Regions from separate parts of the Lacrimispora indolis DSM 755 genome, predicted to be linked through region 2. Evidence: a T-box and tRNA genes for the amino acid it is inferred to sense, from the RefSeq annotation. Region 2 holds a T-box; the other holds one or more tRNA genes.
What was found. A T-box is a leader RNA that pairs with one kind of tRNA and senses whether it is charged. The one in region 2 lies ahead of metG (methionine--tRNA ligase), so its partner is inferred to be a tRNA-Met.
Positions count from the first base shown of each region.

Region 1: it has a tRNA-Met gene. The T-box ahead of metG (methionine--tRNA ligase) is inferred to sense a tRNA for this amino acid. The anticodon was not compared.

Region 1 is NZ_AZUI01000001.1:1,843,011-1,850,603, forward strand. Features, by position in the region: gene K401_RS0108815 (sugar ABC transporter ATP-binding protein) at 1-633, shown strand, start outside; gene K401_RS0108820 (ABC transporter permease) at 633-1,634, shown strand; gene K401_RS0108825 (guanylate kinase) at 1,705-2,292, opposite strand; gene K401_RS0108830 (aminotransferase class I/II-fold pyridoxal phosphate-dependent enzyme) at 2,562-4,025, opposite strand; gene K401_RS0108835 (hypothetical protein) at 4,193-4,423, shown strand; tRNA gene K401_RS0108840 (tRNA-Lys) at 4,524-4,596, opposite strand; tRNA gene K401_RS0108845 (tRNA-Phe) at 4,600-4,672, opposite strand; tRNA gene K401_RS0108850 (tRNA-Met) at 4,721-4,794, opposite strand; tRNA gene K401_RS0108855 (tRNA-Tyr) at 4,841-4,922, opposite strand; tRNA gene K401_RS0108860 (tRNA-Thr) at 4,944-5,016, opposite strand; tRNA gene K401_RS0108865 (tRNA-Val) at 5,053-5,125, opposite strand; tRNA gene K401_RS0108870 (tRNA-Asp) at 5,148-5,221, opposite strand; rRNA gene K401_RS0108875 (23S ribosomal RNA) at 5,315-7,593, opposite strand, start outside.
Region 2 is NZ_AZUI01000001.1:1,640,193-1,647,785, reverse strand. Features, by position in the region: gene K401_RS0107830 (DUF885 domain-containing protein) at 1-912, opposite strand, end outside; T-box leader at 1,055-1,343, shown strand; gene metG (methionine--tRNA ligase) at 1,457-3,436, shown strand; gene K401_RS0107815 (TraX family protein) at 3,515-4,267, shown strand; gene K401_RS0107810 (TatD family hydrolase) at 4,319-5,095, shown strand; gene rsmA (16S rRNA (adenine(1518)-N(6)/adenine(1519)-N(6))-dimethyltransferase RsmA) at 5,115-5,984, shown strand; gene dhaS (dihydroxyacetone kinase transcriptional activator DhaS) at 6,001-6,564, shown strand; gene K401_RS0107795 (hypothetical protein) at 6,561-6,794, opposite strand; gene K401_RS0107790 (oleate hydratase) at 7,013-7,593, shown strand, end outside.

The DNA.
Region 1 (7,593 bases), 200 kb from region 2:
GGAGCCGGCAGAACTGAAACATTCCGCGCCGTGTTCGGCGCTGACCCCTATGACAGCGGGGAAATTTATGTAAACGAAAAAAAGGTAACCATAAAATCACCCAAAGACGGCATCCGCTGCGGAATGGCATTTTTAACAGAAGACCGCAAAGGCCAGGGACTGGTTCTTTCCCAATCAGTCCGGACGAACCTGATCTTAAGCAATATGAGAAACTGTGTGAAGGGCCTGTTCTTTGATGAGAAACAGATCGATCAGCTGGCGGAAGAAACCATCAGTGACTTAAAAATAAAAACTCCCACTGCCGATGAGGTAGTGGGGCAGTTATCAGGCGGCAATCAACAAAAAGTGGTCATCGGAAAATGGATCAATACAGACGCGGATATCTTTATATTTGACGAGCCAACAAGAGGAATTGATGTAGGTGCCAAAGTGGAAGTGTACAACATCATGAACCGTTTGGTTCTTGCCGGAAAATGTGTTATCATGATTTCTTCCGAATTACCGGAGATCATAGGAATGAGTGACCGGGTGATCATCATGAGGGAAGGAAGAGTCATGGGAGAACTTTCGAAAAAAACAGATGTACTGAATCAGGAAATTATCATGAAAGCAGCTTGGGGAGGTAAAATTTGATGAAAAAAAAGAAGTTAAAAGATATTTTAGGAAAGGTGGCTCCATTGCTGGCCTTGGTTCTTTTATTCATTGTTTTATCTTTGGCAACAGATAAATTTTTTACGCTCAATAATATGATGAATATTCTAAGGCAAACAGCTGTTAACGGGCTGATTTCCGCAGCCATGCTGGTGGTGCTGATTACAGCAGGCATCGACTTATCTGTAGGCGCCAATGCAATTCTGTGCGCATGCATGATGGGTATGCTGAAAAACTCCTTTGGCATTACAAACTCTTTGGTATTGATCCTGGTCTGCATCATAACCGGTGTTTGCGTGGGCTTCTTAAATGGCATACTGCTCACAAAAATGCACCTTCCCCATCCGTTCGTTTCAACCCTTGGTATGAAAAATGTGCTCTGCGGACTTGCACTGCTGGTGGTTTCAACAAAAACAATTTCCGACTTTCCGGCTGCCGTTACATTTTTAGGTTCCAGCAACTTATTTAAGGTGTCCGGCGGATTCTCCGGGATTCCATTATGCTTTATTATTTTGATATTGATCTATGTGGTTTATCATTTCTTCTTAAATAAAACTGCTCTTGGAAGAATGATTTACTGTGTAGGCGGCAATCCGGAAGCTGCCCGCCTTTCCGGAATCAATTCCGATAATGTACTGATATTTGTTTACAGCTTATCCGGATTTATGTGCGCCATTGCCGGTCTGGTTATTGTAGGGCGCTCCGCAGTAGCCAATCCTTCCGCAGCTATCTCACCATATGATACCGATGCCATTGCGGCATGTATCATTGGCGGTGCCTCCTTTATGGGTGGAAAAGGAACCATCTGGGGAACCCTGATCGGCGCCCTGATGATCTCTACCATTCGAAATGGTTTAACACTCTTAAATACTTCAAGCTCCGTACAGTACGTTGTTATCGGCCTTGTAATAATCGCCGCCGTATTTATCGACGTAACAAGAACCCGTATGGAAGCAAAGGCCAAACGGCTTGCCGCTAAATAAAAATCAACTTTAAAATAAGCATGAAAGTCGCTATGGAATCCCATATCCCTTTCATGCTTATTTTAATCATTTATATCTCAGCAGTCACAGCTTTTACGATCTCATCCAGGCACGTTTCCAGCTCCTGATTGCAGAACCGCCTATGTATTCCGCATCGAACCAGATTCTCTTCTTTAAAGTCCTCTTCATCGGCCAGAAACCTTCTGCAAAGCTCCTTATATTTTGGTGTCTTCTGTCCCCTTTCCCGTCTGATTGCTCTCAAAAGCCGGTCCCCGTCATCAACCTCAACATAAATAGGAAACAGCCTGTCCTTTCCAAAGTAATCCCTGGTCTTTTCATAAGATTCCAAAGTTCCGATCATTAAATACCCATTTTTCTCTTCTAAATTAATCTGACCGTCATCAACAGTAAAATAACTCCACGGCCCATAAATGGTTTCATACGTCCTCTCCTCAATAAGCCTGTTTTCTTTCCTGAATTCCTCCAGTTTATCCATGGTAGTAAAATGATATTCCACCCCATCCCGTTCTCCATCCCGGATCGGTCTGGTGGTATATAAAACAACTCTCTTTAATTGAGGAAGCCTCTTTAAAAGTCTTTTATAAATCGAATCCTTTCCGGAAGCGCTCTTTCCCATTACATAGAATATTTTGCCCATTTTTTCTGCTCCATCTTTTATTCTATCTTTTATTTTATCCTGTATCTCTTTTTTATCTTTTATCTCATCTTTTGCCTTATCTTTTATCTTATCTTTTGACTTACCTTTTATCTTATCTTTTGACTTACCTTTTATCTTATCTTTTGACTTACCTTTTATCTTATCTTTTATTTTATCTTTTGACTTACCTTTTATCTTATCTTTTATTTTATCTTTTGACTTACCTTTATCTTATCCTTAATTTTGTCTTTATTTTTCTTTCCAACCACTCATACTTCATCAACCACATAAAGTTCTCTGGAATCCTCATCCTCCATACCCTGCACCGCAAGCCCCAGTTCCTTATACTTCATGATCAGGTCAATAGATGTTTTATTTAAAACCTCCCCTGGTACAACGATAGGAATTCCTGGCGGGTACACGTAAACAAATTCCGCCGATATCATTCCTTCTCCGTGGGGAATAGCGATTCTGTGCCTGGGTTCATCCATAGCCTGAGCAATGGTCAGACGACATTCCGGTGTTCTATCCAGCTCCTGACATAAGCCGATCTCACCACCTTCATAACCAGCCTCCGTGGAAAGCATAGAATCAATAGAAAGAAGGGCATTGCATAGCCGTTCAAGACCTTCCTGGGTATCAGCCAGAGTCGTTATGGCAGTCACATAGTCTGGACCGCACATTTCCATTTCCAGATGATATTCTTTTCTCAACCTGTCATCCAGCCAGGTACCCGATTTTCCCGTACCCCTTGTGGAAATGATGATCTTGGAGCGGTCCATGTCATAGATTCCATGCATCCCCTTCTCCTGATCCGTAAGAAGTTTCAGATGATTCAAGCCAGACAAAACCATTCGGATCCAATCTATTTTATCGGAGAAGAGCTTCATCTGCTTCACCCCTTCCCCGGCCATATACCGTATACAGCTCTCGATCCCCGCCATCAGCACGTAGGAAGGGCTGCTGGTTTGATATATATGCACATAGCGGTCTAATCTCCCCATATCCACATATCCTTCCCTGACATGCATAACAGCCGTCTGAGTAAAGGAAGGAAGAGTCTTATGAAGGCTTTGAATTACCACATCCGCTCCAAGCTCTAATGCGGAAACCGGAAATTTTCCCTCTCGCCCAAAGGAAAAATGCGCTCCATGAGCTTCATCCACAATAAGAGGCAGGTGAAACCTATGAACGATCTCTGCAATAGCTTTAACATCAGATACAATTCCATCATAGGTTGGGGATACTACAAATACAGCCTGAATTTCACGATGGTTCATCAACATTTCTTCTATTTTTCCTGGAATTAATCCACCTTGAATACCGAATTCCGGTATGATTTGTGGATAAATATATTCCACTTTCAACTGATTGAGGAAAACTCCATGAAATGCTGACTTATGGCAATTCCTGCTCATAAGAATGGTTCCGCCCCTTGATACAGTTCCGCTTATGGCGCTGAGTATTCCGCTGCTGCTCCCATTGATCAGATAATATGTCCTGCTGCTCCCATAAATCCCTGAAGCCCATTCCATAGACTCCTTTAAAATACCTTCCGGATGGTGTAAATTATCAAAACCTTCTATTTCCGTAATATCTAAGGAAAAAGGATTTGGAAAATCAGCCGCAAAAGATTCTTTATACTGCCTTTTATGACCCGGCATATGAAAGGGATAAAAATCCGATTTCCCATATTCCTTTAGTTTCTTTAATAAATCAGGTGTATCATTCATAGTATGAACCGCCTTCTGCCTCCATAAACCACTGGCCCATTTCCCTGCTCTTTTTCCATTCTTCTTTATAATTCGACCCCTTTAGTATAGCATCCTTATCCTCTCTTTACAATTTTTTCTCACAGCGCTATAATATAACTTCGGAAAGAAAAAAGGAGATGGTTATCATGAGATTAATTGAATTTAAAATGGAACGCCCTGGCCTGGTAAAAGCCGGAGATGACGTTCAGATCATAGAACGGGAAGGAACCAGCAGCTACAGCTATATCATAGACCCTGCTGTGGCCATGTCCGGCTGCTACATGGGAAGGGATCGTATCAAATCCGATCATGGAATTGTCAAAGAGATCAAGCACAATGATCGTGGTTATTATGTAATTGTAGAATTTGATGAATGATCCCATTTTGATGAGTAACTCTACCTTCATAAATCTCTATATCTGCAAAATTTTCTATAAAACAAAAAGCCTTGAAACATCTCTGTTTCAAGGCTTGTCCTGAGACACCGGGGACTCGAACCCCGGACAACTTGATTAAAAGTCAAGTGCTCTACCACCTGAGCTAGTATCCCATATGCCCAAAGCCGGAATCGAACCAGCGACACGAGGATTTTCAGTCCTCTGCTCTACCAACTGAGCTATCTGGGCCTATGTACTTTCATTCGTACACATTTTCCTAAAATTACTCAAAAAAAATTGCGGGGGCAGGATTTGAACCTGCGACCTTCGGGTTATGAGCCCGACGAGCTTCCAGACTGCTCCACCCCGCGTTATTTAATTATATTATATGCAGTGATTAAGATTTTAATCACCAAATGGATGGAGATGGATTCGAACCATCGAAGCGTGTCGCAACAGATTTACAGTCTGCCCCCTTTGGCCACTCGGGAACCCATCCATATTTTATTAAAGTGATGCAAGCCGATGATCGGACTCGAACCGATAACCTGCTGATTACAAATCAGCTGCTCTGCCAATTGAGCCACATCGGCACAAATCTTCTCATGCGTGTTGCTTTGCATACCGAATGGGACCTATAGGGCTCGAACCTATGACCCTCTGCTTGTAAGGCAGATGCTCTCCCAGCTGAGCTAAGATCCCATGATCAAAATTTAGTTTTAAACGACCCGGATGGGACTCGAACCCACGACCTCCGCCGTGACAGGGCGGCGCTCTAACCAACTGAGCCACCAGGCCAAAACTTATTGAAGGCTATTGCATATACCCTCAAAACCACACATTGTTACATATCTATTTTCATCCGTTTTTTTTCCTCTTACCTAAACCAACCTGGTTAAGCCCTCGACCTATTAGTGACAGTCAGCTACACATGTTGCCATGCTTCCACCTCTGCCCTATCTACCTCGTCGTCTTCAAGGGGTCTTACTCTTGCGATGGGATATCTCATCTTGAGGGGGGCTTCACGCTTAGATGCCTTCAGCGTTTATCCCTTCCCGACTTGGCTACTCTGCCATGGTGTTGATCACCAACAGATACACCAGAGGTCAGTCCATCCCGGTCCTCTCGTACTAAGGACAGCTCCTCTCAAATATCCTACGCCCACGCCGGATAGGGACCGAACTGTCTCACGACGTTCTGAACCCAGCTCGCGTACCGCTTTAATGGGCGAACAGCCCAACCCTTGGGACCTACTACAGCCCCAGGATGCGATGAGCCGACATCGAGGTGCCAAACCACTCCGTCGATGTGAACTCTTGGGAGTGATAAGCCTGTTATCCCCAGGGTAGCTTTTATCCGTTGAGCGATGGCAATCCCACTTTATACCACCGGATCACTAAGTCCTAGTTTCCTACCTGCTCCACCCGTCGGTGTCGCAGTCAAGCTCCCTTATGCCTTTGCACTCTTCGAATGGTTTCCGTCCATTCTGAGGGAACCTTTGAGCGCCTCCGATACCCTTTCGGAGGCGACCGCCCCAGTCAAACTCCCCGCCTGACATTGTCCCCCAGCCAGGTCATGGCTGCAGGTTAGAAACCCAATACCGCAAGGGTGGTATCCCAACATCGGCTCTGATAAGACTGGCGTCCTATCTTCACTGCCTCCCACCTATCCTGTACATGCAGTACCGAATCCCAGTATCAAGCTGGAGTAAAGCTCCATGGGGTCTTTCCGTCCTGGCGCAGGTAACCAGCATCTTCACTGGTACTTCAATTTCACCGGGTGCATTGTCGAGACAGCGCTCAAATCATTACGCCTTTCGTGCGGGTCGGAACTTACCCGACAAGGAATTTCGCTACCTTAGGACCGTTATAGTTACGGCCGCCGTTTACTGGGGCTTAAATTCAGAGCTTCGCGTTGCCGCTAACCCCTCCTCGTAACCTTCCAGCACCGGGCAGGCGTCAGCCCATATACCTCACCTTTCGGTTTTGCATAGACCTGTGTTTTTGCTAAACAGTTGCTTGAGCCTATTCTCTGCGGCCTGATTTCTCAGGCACCCCTTATCCCGAAGTTACGGGGTCATTTTGCCGAGTTCCTTAACAATGCTTCTCCCGCCGGCCTTAGGATTCTCTCCTCATCCACCTGTGTCGGTTTACGGTACGGGCACATATCACACAATAGCGGCTTTTCTTGACAGCCCCTACGAAGACTTCCCTACTTGTGTTCGGTACGCGTCACACCTTCCTGTTGCTGAGCGGATTTTCCATCTCAGCCAGTAAAATGCTTGCCCCGGTCTTTTCATTCCCGGGTTCTTCCTCGGTTCTGTGTCCCCACAGTTCTGATGATATGCGGTACAGGAATTTCAACCTGTTGTCCATCGACTACGTCTTTCGACCTCGCCTTAGGCCCCGACTTACCCAGAGCAGATCAGCTTTACTCTGGAAACCTTAGATATTCGGCCTGGAGGATTCTCACCTCCATCTCGCTACTCATTCCGGCATTCTCTCTTCTTAACACTCCACATCTCCTTACGGTAATGCTTCTGTGCGTTAAGAATGCTCCTCTACCAATGTGTATGAATACACATTCCACAGCTTCGGTGTCGTGTTTTAGCCCCGGACATTTTCGGCGCAGGACCTCTCGACTAGTGAGCTATTACGCACTCTTTGAATGTGTGGCTGCTTCTAAGCCAACATCCTAGTTGTCTCTGAAATCCCACATCCTTTTCCACTTAACACGCACTTTGGGACCTTAGCTGGTGGTCTGGGCTCTTTCCCTTTTGACTGCCCAACTTATCTCGTGCAGTCTGACTCCCGTACATCATCTGACCGGCATTCGGAGTTTGATATTCTTTGGTAAGCTTTGACGCCCCCTAGGAAATTCAGTGCTCTACCTCCGGCAGACTAATACGAGGCTAGCCCTAAAGCTATTTCGAGGAGAACCAGCTATCTCCGGGTTCGATTGGAATTTCTCCCCTACCCACACCTCATCGCCACCCTTTTCAACGGATGTGCGTTCGGTCCTCCATTTCCTTTTACGGAAACTTCAACCTGGACATGGGTAGATCACCCGGTTTCGGGTCTACCTTTACTGACTCATTCGCCCTATTAAGACTTGGTTTCCCTTCGGCTCCGCACCTTAAGTGCTTAACCTTGCCAGTAACGGTAACTCGC
Region 2 (7,593 bases):
CAGATATTCAAAATACTCTTTTCCCTTTGGATACCAGCTTAAGCCCTTGTCATTGGTCCCGGTCCCCATAAGGGCAGTGATGCCGTTTACAAGGTTTTTATAGGCAGGTATGAAGTGCTCTCCCAGGATTTTTAAATTCTTCTCCTTATAAGCTGCCTTTTCTTCCGGTGTCAGATCCGTAAGGGCATCCACCCTGGTGTTGAACGTCTCCGCAAGAAAGCTGTGGTCAGGCTGGATCAAATAAGCCTCACAGGACTTTAATACGTGATCGGCAGCAGAGTCGGACATAAAAAGCCCTGCCTCTGATTTTTTCTTTTCAAACTCCATGATCTGGCCGTAATAATCATCAATGGTGGAAAGCAGCGCAAGGTAGTGATCCACATCATCACGGGTATAAAAGGCATACTCGGAAAACAGGATAGGAAGCTGCGCCTGAATCCCAATGGTGCTGGTTAAAGGCTGGGCGTAAAGCTCCAGACCGTCAGAGCTTAATTCTGTGTCTATGTAGGAGCGGAGGATCTGCCAGGTAAGCCGCTGTTCATCGGACAGCTGGCGCTGGTTGAATCCGTCCAGCTTCTTCTTTAACTCCAAAAGCTCTTGTGTTCCCCCTTTCATTTTTTCCAGGGAAAAATCCCCAAGGGTCAGAGGAACGGTGTCAAGTCCCCGGGATGCCGGATTGGCAATGCTGAAGTGAAAGCTGATCCCGGAATTGCTGATTTCCTCACGAAACAGGTCGTTTGTAAATTGATCAAACTTGTTTTGAGTGGACAGATCCTTGGCATGGTATTGTTCATACTCGGCCCATGAAGGCGATGCAGGCGGTCTTTTGATTGGTGAGCAGGCACAAAGCAGGGAAATTGCCAGAATAATGGAAAGAAAACGGCTGCCCTGTTTCAAAACGATGTTTTTCATATATGAGTCCTCCGTGATTCGCTAGTATTATTTATATGATGAGATTAAAAAAGTCATGACAAAAGCCCTGAAGTACAGGCTTACCCGCTTGACAAACTTTACGGAAACCATTAAACTAGGGATACTGACAATCTATTTATATGAAAATGCTGAGAAAAGAAGAGTAAGAAATCCACCTCATGTGCAGAGACTTCCGGAAGCTGAAAAGGAAGCTTGAGCGTATTTCCCAACATGGCCTTGGAGCAGCGGAATTGAATTGGCAGATTCATGCCTTTAAATTCCGACGGTTACACCCGTTATCGTGTCAGACTGTTATTAAGTAACCATAAAATCCCGGAAGGATTTTAGGAAGCTGACGCAGCCGGTAAGGTCCGTACTGTAAGGTGCGGATAAATTAAAGTGGTAACACGGGACAGTTCCCCGTCTTTAAATTTCCGAGAGGATATTTTAAGGCGGGTTTTTCTTTGCAGGGAAAACACTGCCTTTTATCGAAGCTTACATTGCAAGTTACGATAAGCCATATTATAAACAGGAGGAAACAAGAATGTGTAAAAATTCTAACAAAAAATCATACTACATCACCACAGCCATTGCCTATGCATCAGGAAAACCCCATATCGGCAATACCTATGAGGCGGTTTTAGCCGATGCCATTGCCCGCTATAAGAGGGCGGAAGGCTATGACGTATTTTTTCAGACAGGCACTGATGAGCACGGCCAGAAGATCGAGGAAAAAGCAGAGGCAGCAGGGATCACTCCAAAGGAGTTCGTAGACAGGGCAGCAGACGAAATCAGAAAGATCTGGGATCTGATGAATACCTCTTATGATAAATTCATTCGAACCACAGACAAAGACCACGAGGAGCAGGTTCAGAAGATCTTTAAAAAGCTTTATGAACAGGACGACATATATAAAGGATATTATGAAGGTCTATATTGCACTCCCTGTGAATCCTTTTTCACAGAATCCCAGCTTGTAGACGGCAAATGTCCTGATTGCGGGCGGGAAGTAAAGCCTGCAAAAGAAGAGGCATATTTTTTCCGTATGAGCAAGTATGCGGACCGTTTGATAAAGCATATCAATGAAAACCCGGATTTTATCCAGCCTGTATCCAGAAAAAACGAGATGATGAACAATTTCCTTCTTCCTGGGCTTCAGGACCTTTGCGTATCCAGGACTACGTTTAAGTGGGGAATTCCGGTATCCTTTGACCCAAAGCACGTTACCTATGTCTGGCTTGATGCGCTTACCAACTATATTACCGGCATCGGCTACAACTGTGACGGCAAAAGCAGTGAGCAGTTTGAAAAACTCTGGCCTGCAGACCTTCACCTCATCGGAAAGGACATCATCCGCTTCCATACCATTTACTGGCCTATTTTCCTGATGGCCCTTGATGTTCCCCTGCCAAAGCAGGTATTTGGCCATCCATGGCTGCTGCAGGGCGACGGCAAGATGAGCAAATCCAAGGGAAATGTCCTCTATGCGGACACTCTGGTGGATTTCTTCGGCGTGGATGCGGTCCGCTATTTCGTCCTTCATGAAATGCCTTTTGACAATGACGGAGTCATTTCCTGGGAGCTTATGGTAGAGCGCATGAACTCTGACCTTGCCAACATCCTGGGCAATCTGGTGAACCGAACCATTTCCATGTCCAACAAGTATTTTGAGGGCATTGTAAATGACGGGAAGGCAGCTGAGGCTATTGATGAGGATTTAAAGGCAGTGGTGCTGGAAGAGGTAAAAAAAGTCCAGGAAAAAATGGAAAAGCTCCGGGTTGCCGATGCCATGACTTCTATATTTAATATTTTCAGAAGAAGCAACAAATATATTGATGAAACAACTCCATGGACCCTTGCTAAGGATGAAGCTTCCAAGGGGCGCCTGGAAACCGTCCTTTATAATCTGACGGAAGCCATTGCCATAGGAGCCTCTCTTCTTGATTCCTTTATGCCGGAAACCTCTAAAAAGATTCTCGGCCAGCTTAACACTTCAAAGAGAGAGCTGTCCCAGATGAGTGAATTTGGCCTCTATCCCTCCGGAAACAAGGTGACCGACAAGCCGGAGATCCTGTTTGCCCGCATGGATATCAAGGAAGTGATGGAAAAGGTGGAAGCCATGTACCCATCAAAGGCGGAGGAATCCAATGAGCCTGACAAGGAAGACGGATCTGCAGTCATAGATATTGAAGCAAAGGCTGAGATCGAATACGATGATTTTGCCAGGCTGCAGTTCCAGGTAGGTGAGATCATCGCCTGTGAGGTCGTTCCGAAGTCAAAGAAGCTTCTGTGTTCCCAGGTGAGGATCGGAAGCCAGGTAAAACAGATTGTCAGCGGAATCAAGGCCCACTACACACCGGAAGAAATGGTTGGCAAAAAGGTGATGGTTGTGGTAAACTTAAAACCAGCAAAACTGGCTGGAGTCATGTCTGAAGGCATGCTTCTCTGTGCGGAGGATGCAGAGGGCAATCTATCCCTTATGGTTCCGGAAAAACCTATGCCGGCAGGAGCAGAAATCTGCTGATAAAAGGGAATGTCATACCCCGTAGGAAGCTACGGGGTATTTGACTTGATGGCTGGTCGTGTTAGGGAGGAGGAATCCATGGAGAAGTCAATAAGTGCCCGTACAAAAGGAATAACAGGAAATACTTTAAAGATGATCGCCATTGTTACCATGCTCATTGATCACATTGGGGTGGCTATCATTGAAAACGGCATTTTAAAGTATCAGAGCATCAATCCGTCCTATGAGGTTTACGGTATGGCGGAAAGCATGTGGGGCATCATCAACCTGGCGCTCCGCACCGTTGGAAGGGTCGCATTTCCTATCTTTTGTTTTCTGCTGGTAGAAGGATTCTTCCATACCAGGGATATTAAGAAGTATGGGGCCAGGCTTTTTGTGTTTGCCCTTATTTCCGAAATCCCCTTTGATTTAGCTCTCTTTGACAAGTGGTTCTACCCAGGATATCAAAATGTATATGTTACCCTGTTTATCGGGCTCTGTGTCCTTTATTGGTATGAAAAGGTCTCAGGGGACCCCGTCAAACGGACTCTGGTGTTTCTAGCCGGCTGCGGTGCGTCTGTAGTCTTAAAATGTGATTATAGTATTATAGGAATTGCCATGATCCTGCTTTTTTATATTTATTATCATAATAAAAAACTGCAGACCATATTTGCAGGGATCCTGGCTGCCGTTGAAAGTCTTGGCTGCTTTGGAGCCGCCGTCCTGGCTTTCATTCCAATCCGCATGTACAACGGAGCCAGAGGAACAGGGAATTTAAAATATTTTTTTTACTGGTTTTATCCCGCTCACTTAATATTGCTCTATATCCTGCGTTTGCTCATCATAAAGTAAGAAAGGCATCCAAATGACCGGAAGGGGCCTGGTTTTTTAAAGGAGATTTTTATGATTTTTGATACACACGCCCATTATGATGATGAGGCATTTGATGAAGACAGGGAGGAACTGCTGGCAAGCCTTTACGCCCATGGAATTGAGGCTGTTACCAATATAGGAGCCAGCATGGAATCCTCCGGACATACACTGGAACTGGCAGAGAAATATCCATATATATATGGAGCCATCGGCGTTCATCCCAATGAGACCGGAGAAATGAATGAAGAGGACTTAATCTGGCTGAAGGAACAGTCTGCCAATAAAAAAATTGTGGCAATCGGTGAGATCGGCCTTGATTATTATTGGGACGAGCCGGATCATGAGACTCAGAAAAAATGGTTTATCCGCCAGCTCGGTCTGGCAAAAGAGGTAAAGCTTCCTGTTGTCATTCACAGCCGGGATGCGGCAAAGGACACTCTGGATATTATGAAGGCAGAGGGAGGAAAGGACATTGGCGGAGTGATCCACTGCTTTTCTTATGGAAAGGAGATCGCCAGGGAATACTTGAATATGGGGTATTATCTGGGGATCGGAGGCGTTCTCACCTTTAAGAATGCCAGAAAGCTTAAAGAGGTGGTGGAGTACATGCCCATGGAACAGCTGGTCCTGGAAACAGACTGCCCTTATCTGGCCCCCGCTCCCAACAGAGGAAAGCGGAATTCTTCCCTTTATCTTCCCTATGTGGTGCAGGAGATCAGTATCATCAAGGGGATCCCAGAGGAAACGGTTATTGAAATCACCAATCAGAATGCCAAAAAGCTATACAGAATAAAGGAACAGCTATAAAGGAAAACGGAGGACAGGCATGGCGAAACTGGGAAATCCCCAAAAAACTATTGAGATCATTCAAAAGTATGAATTCGCATTCCAGAAGAAATTCGGACAGAATTTTTTAATAGACACCCATGTATTGGATAAGATCATAGCTGCAGCAGGCGTGACAAAGGATGACTGCGTCCTGGAAATCGGGCCGGGAATCGGCACCATGACCCAGTATCTGGCTGAAAGCGCCAGACATGTAGTGGCAGTGGAGATTGATTCCAACTTAATCCCCATTCTCAAAGAGACCCTGGGGGAATATGAAAATGTGACGGTTATTCATGATGATATCCTTAAGGTTGACATCAATCAGATAACAGAACAGTATAACAGCGGACGCCCCATTAAGGTGGTGGCAAATCTGCCGTATTATATCACGACCCCCATCATCATGGGCCTGTTTGAAAACAAGGTTCCTATTGACAATATCACGGTCATGGTCCAAAAAGAAGTGGCGGACCGCATGCAGGTAGGGCCGGGCTCCAAGGATTACGGCGCCCTTTCCCTGGCAGTCCAGTATTATGCAGAGCCTTATATAGTGGCAAATGTTCCGCCTAACTGCTTCATGCCCCGTCCCAGCGTAGGGTCTGCGGTCATCCGCCTGACCCGCCACAAGGAACCGCCCGTAAAGGCAGAGGATCCAGGGCTTATGTTCCGGCTGATCCGGGCTTCCTTTAATCAGAGAAGAAAAACCCTTCAAAACGGCTTAAATAATTCTCCGGAAGTCCCCTATACAAAGGAACAAATCGCCGAAGCGATTGAAAGCCTGGGACTTGGTCCTTCGGTGCGGGGAGAGGCATTGACCCTGGAGCAGTTTGCTTCCTTAAGCAACTATTTTACAGGAATGAAACAGTAATAGAACAGGAGGCCCTATGTCGGATTCGCTGATCACAAAACGCGCAATAGCGGAAGCCTTAAAACAGGTATGCAGGGAAAAGCCCTTTGATAAGATATCCATATCCAACATCACGTCCGTATGGGGGTTAAACCGGCAGACTTTTTATTACCATTTTCAGGATAAATATGAGCTTTTAAGCTGGATCTATTATAATGAGAACTTTGCAAAAATAGCAGATGACATCACCCTTGAAAACTGGGATCAGAAGATTTTTGAACTGCTTCAAAATATGGAGGAAGAAAGAACCTTTTATATGAATACCATAAAAGAACAGGAGCATACCTTTGAAAGTTATTTGTTTGAGATGGCAAAGGCCCTGTTTTCCGAAGCGATTTTAAAGCTGGATGAAAAGAAGAAGCTCACAAAAGAGGAACGGGATTTTGATGCGGAATTTTTTGCATATGGCATCTGCGGGATCATCGTTGACTGGGCAGAAAAGGGAATGAAAACGGAGCCGCGGCTGGTGGCGGAACGTTTAAAAAGCCTGGCCAGGGCTGCGGAGCGGGCCGCTTACCTCAGGAGCCAGGCAGAGTTTTAAGAAAGCTTATGCATGATAATATCCAGACATTCTTCCCAGGAACAGCTTTTAATAAGAGAAACCAGATCAGAATAAGAAAAAAGCTCTGCGGATATGGGATTGAATTTTTGCAGCAGCTCTTCTAGGTTACGGGCGGTCCGCTCCGGTGATTTCTGTCCGTTTCTTAACTGATGGAGTAGCGCTGTTTTCAGGACGGACTCCCGGATATGTTTGTGTATGATGGCTGACATAAAAAGCCCTCCTTTTTAACTATATTCATTTTAAAAGAAGATAAGCAAAAAACCCATAGACAAAACTGAAAAATTGTCTGGTTTTCCGACATCATTGACCTGATGTCGTTTTTTTATACAACTGAAAAACCATGTATGGTGACGGATAAAATGAAGTATGATAATATAAGCGTATCAAGCGAATCAGTTATCACAATTCATAGAATGGAGCGTTGCATATGAGAGGAAAAAATAATTTCGGAAAAGTGCTTGCATGGGGAGCTGCGGCAACTGCGGCAGGAGTTGCCGCAAAAAAGGCCTATGATTATTCAAAAAAGCAAATGGATTTAAAGAAGGAAGAAACCATGAGGCCAGAGGGAAGCGGCCAGACCTCAGGAAAAGCATATTTTGTCGGCGGCGGTCTGGGAAGCATGGCAGGAGCTGCTTATCTCATACGTGACTGCAACATGCCGGGAGAGCAGATCACGATTTTTGAAGGGATGCACATCCTGGGAGGAAGCAATGACGGCATCGGTACCCCTGAAAAAGGTTTTGTATGCCGCGGCGGACGTATGCTGAATGAAGAAACTTACGAAAATTTCTGGGAACTGTTTGGTTCCATTCCTTCTTTAAATAACCCTGCCAGAAGCGTGACCGAAGAGATTTTAAGCTTTGACCATGCTCATCCGACCCATGCAAAGGCCAGGCTGGTGGACAAAGATGGAACCATCCTTGACGTAAAGAGCATGGGATTTACCCAGCAGGAACGCATGGCCCTGTTAAAGCTTATGAACACGCCGGAAGAAAAACTGGATGATAT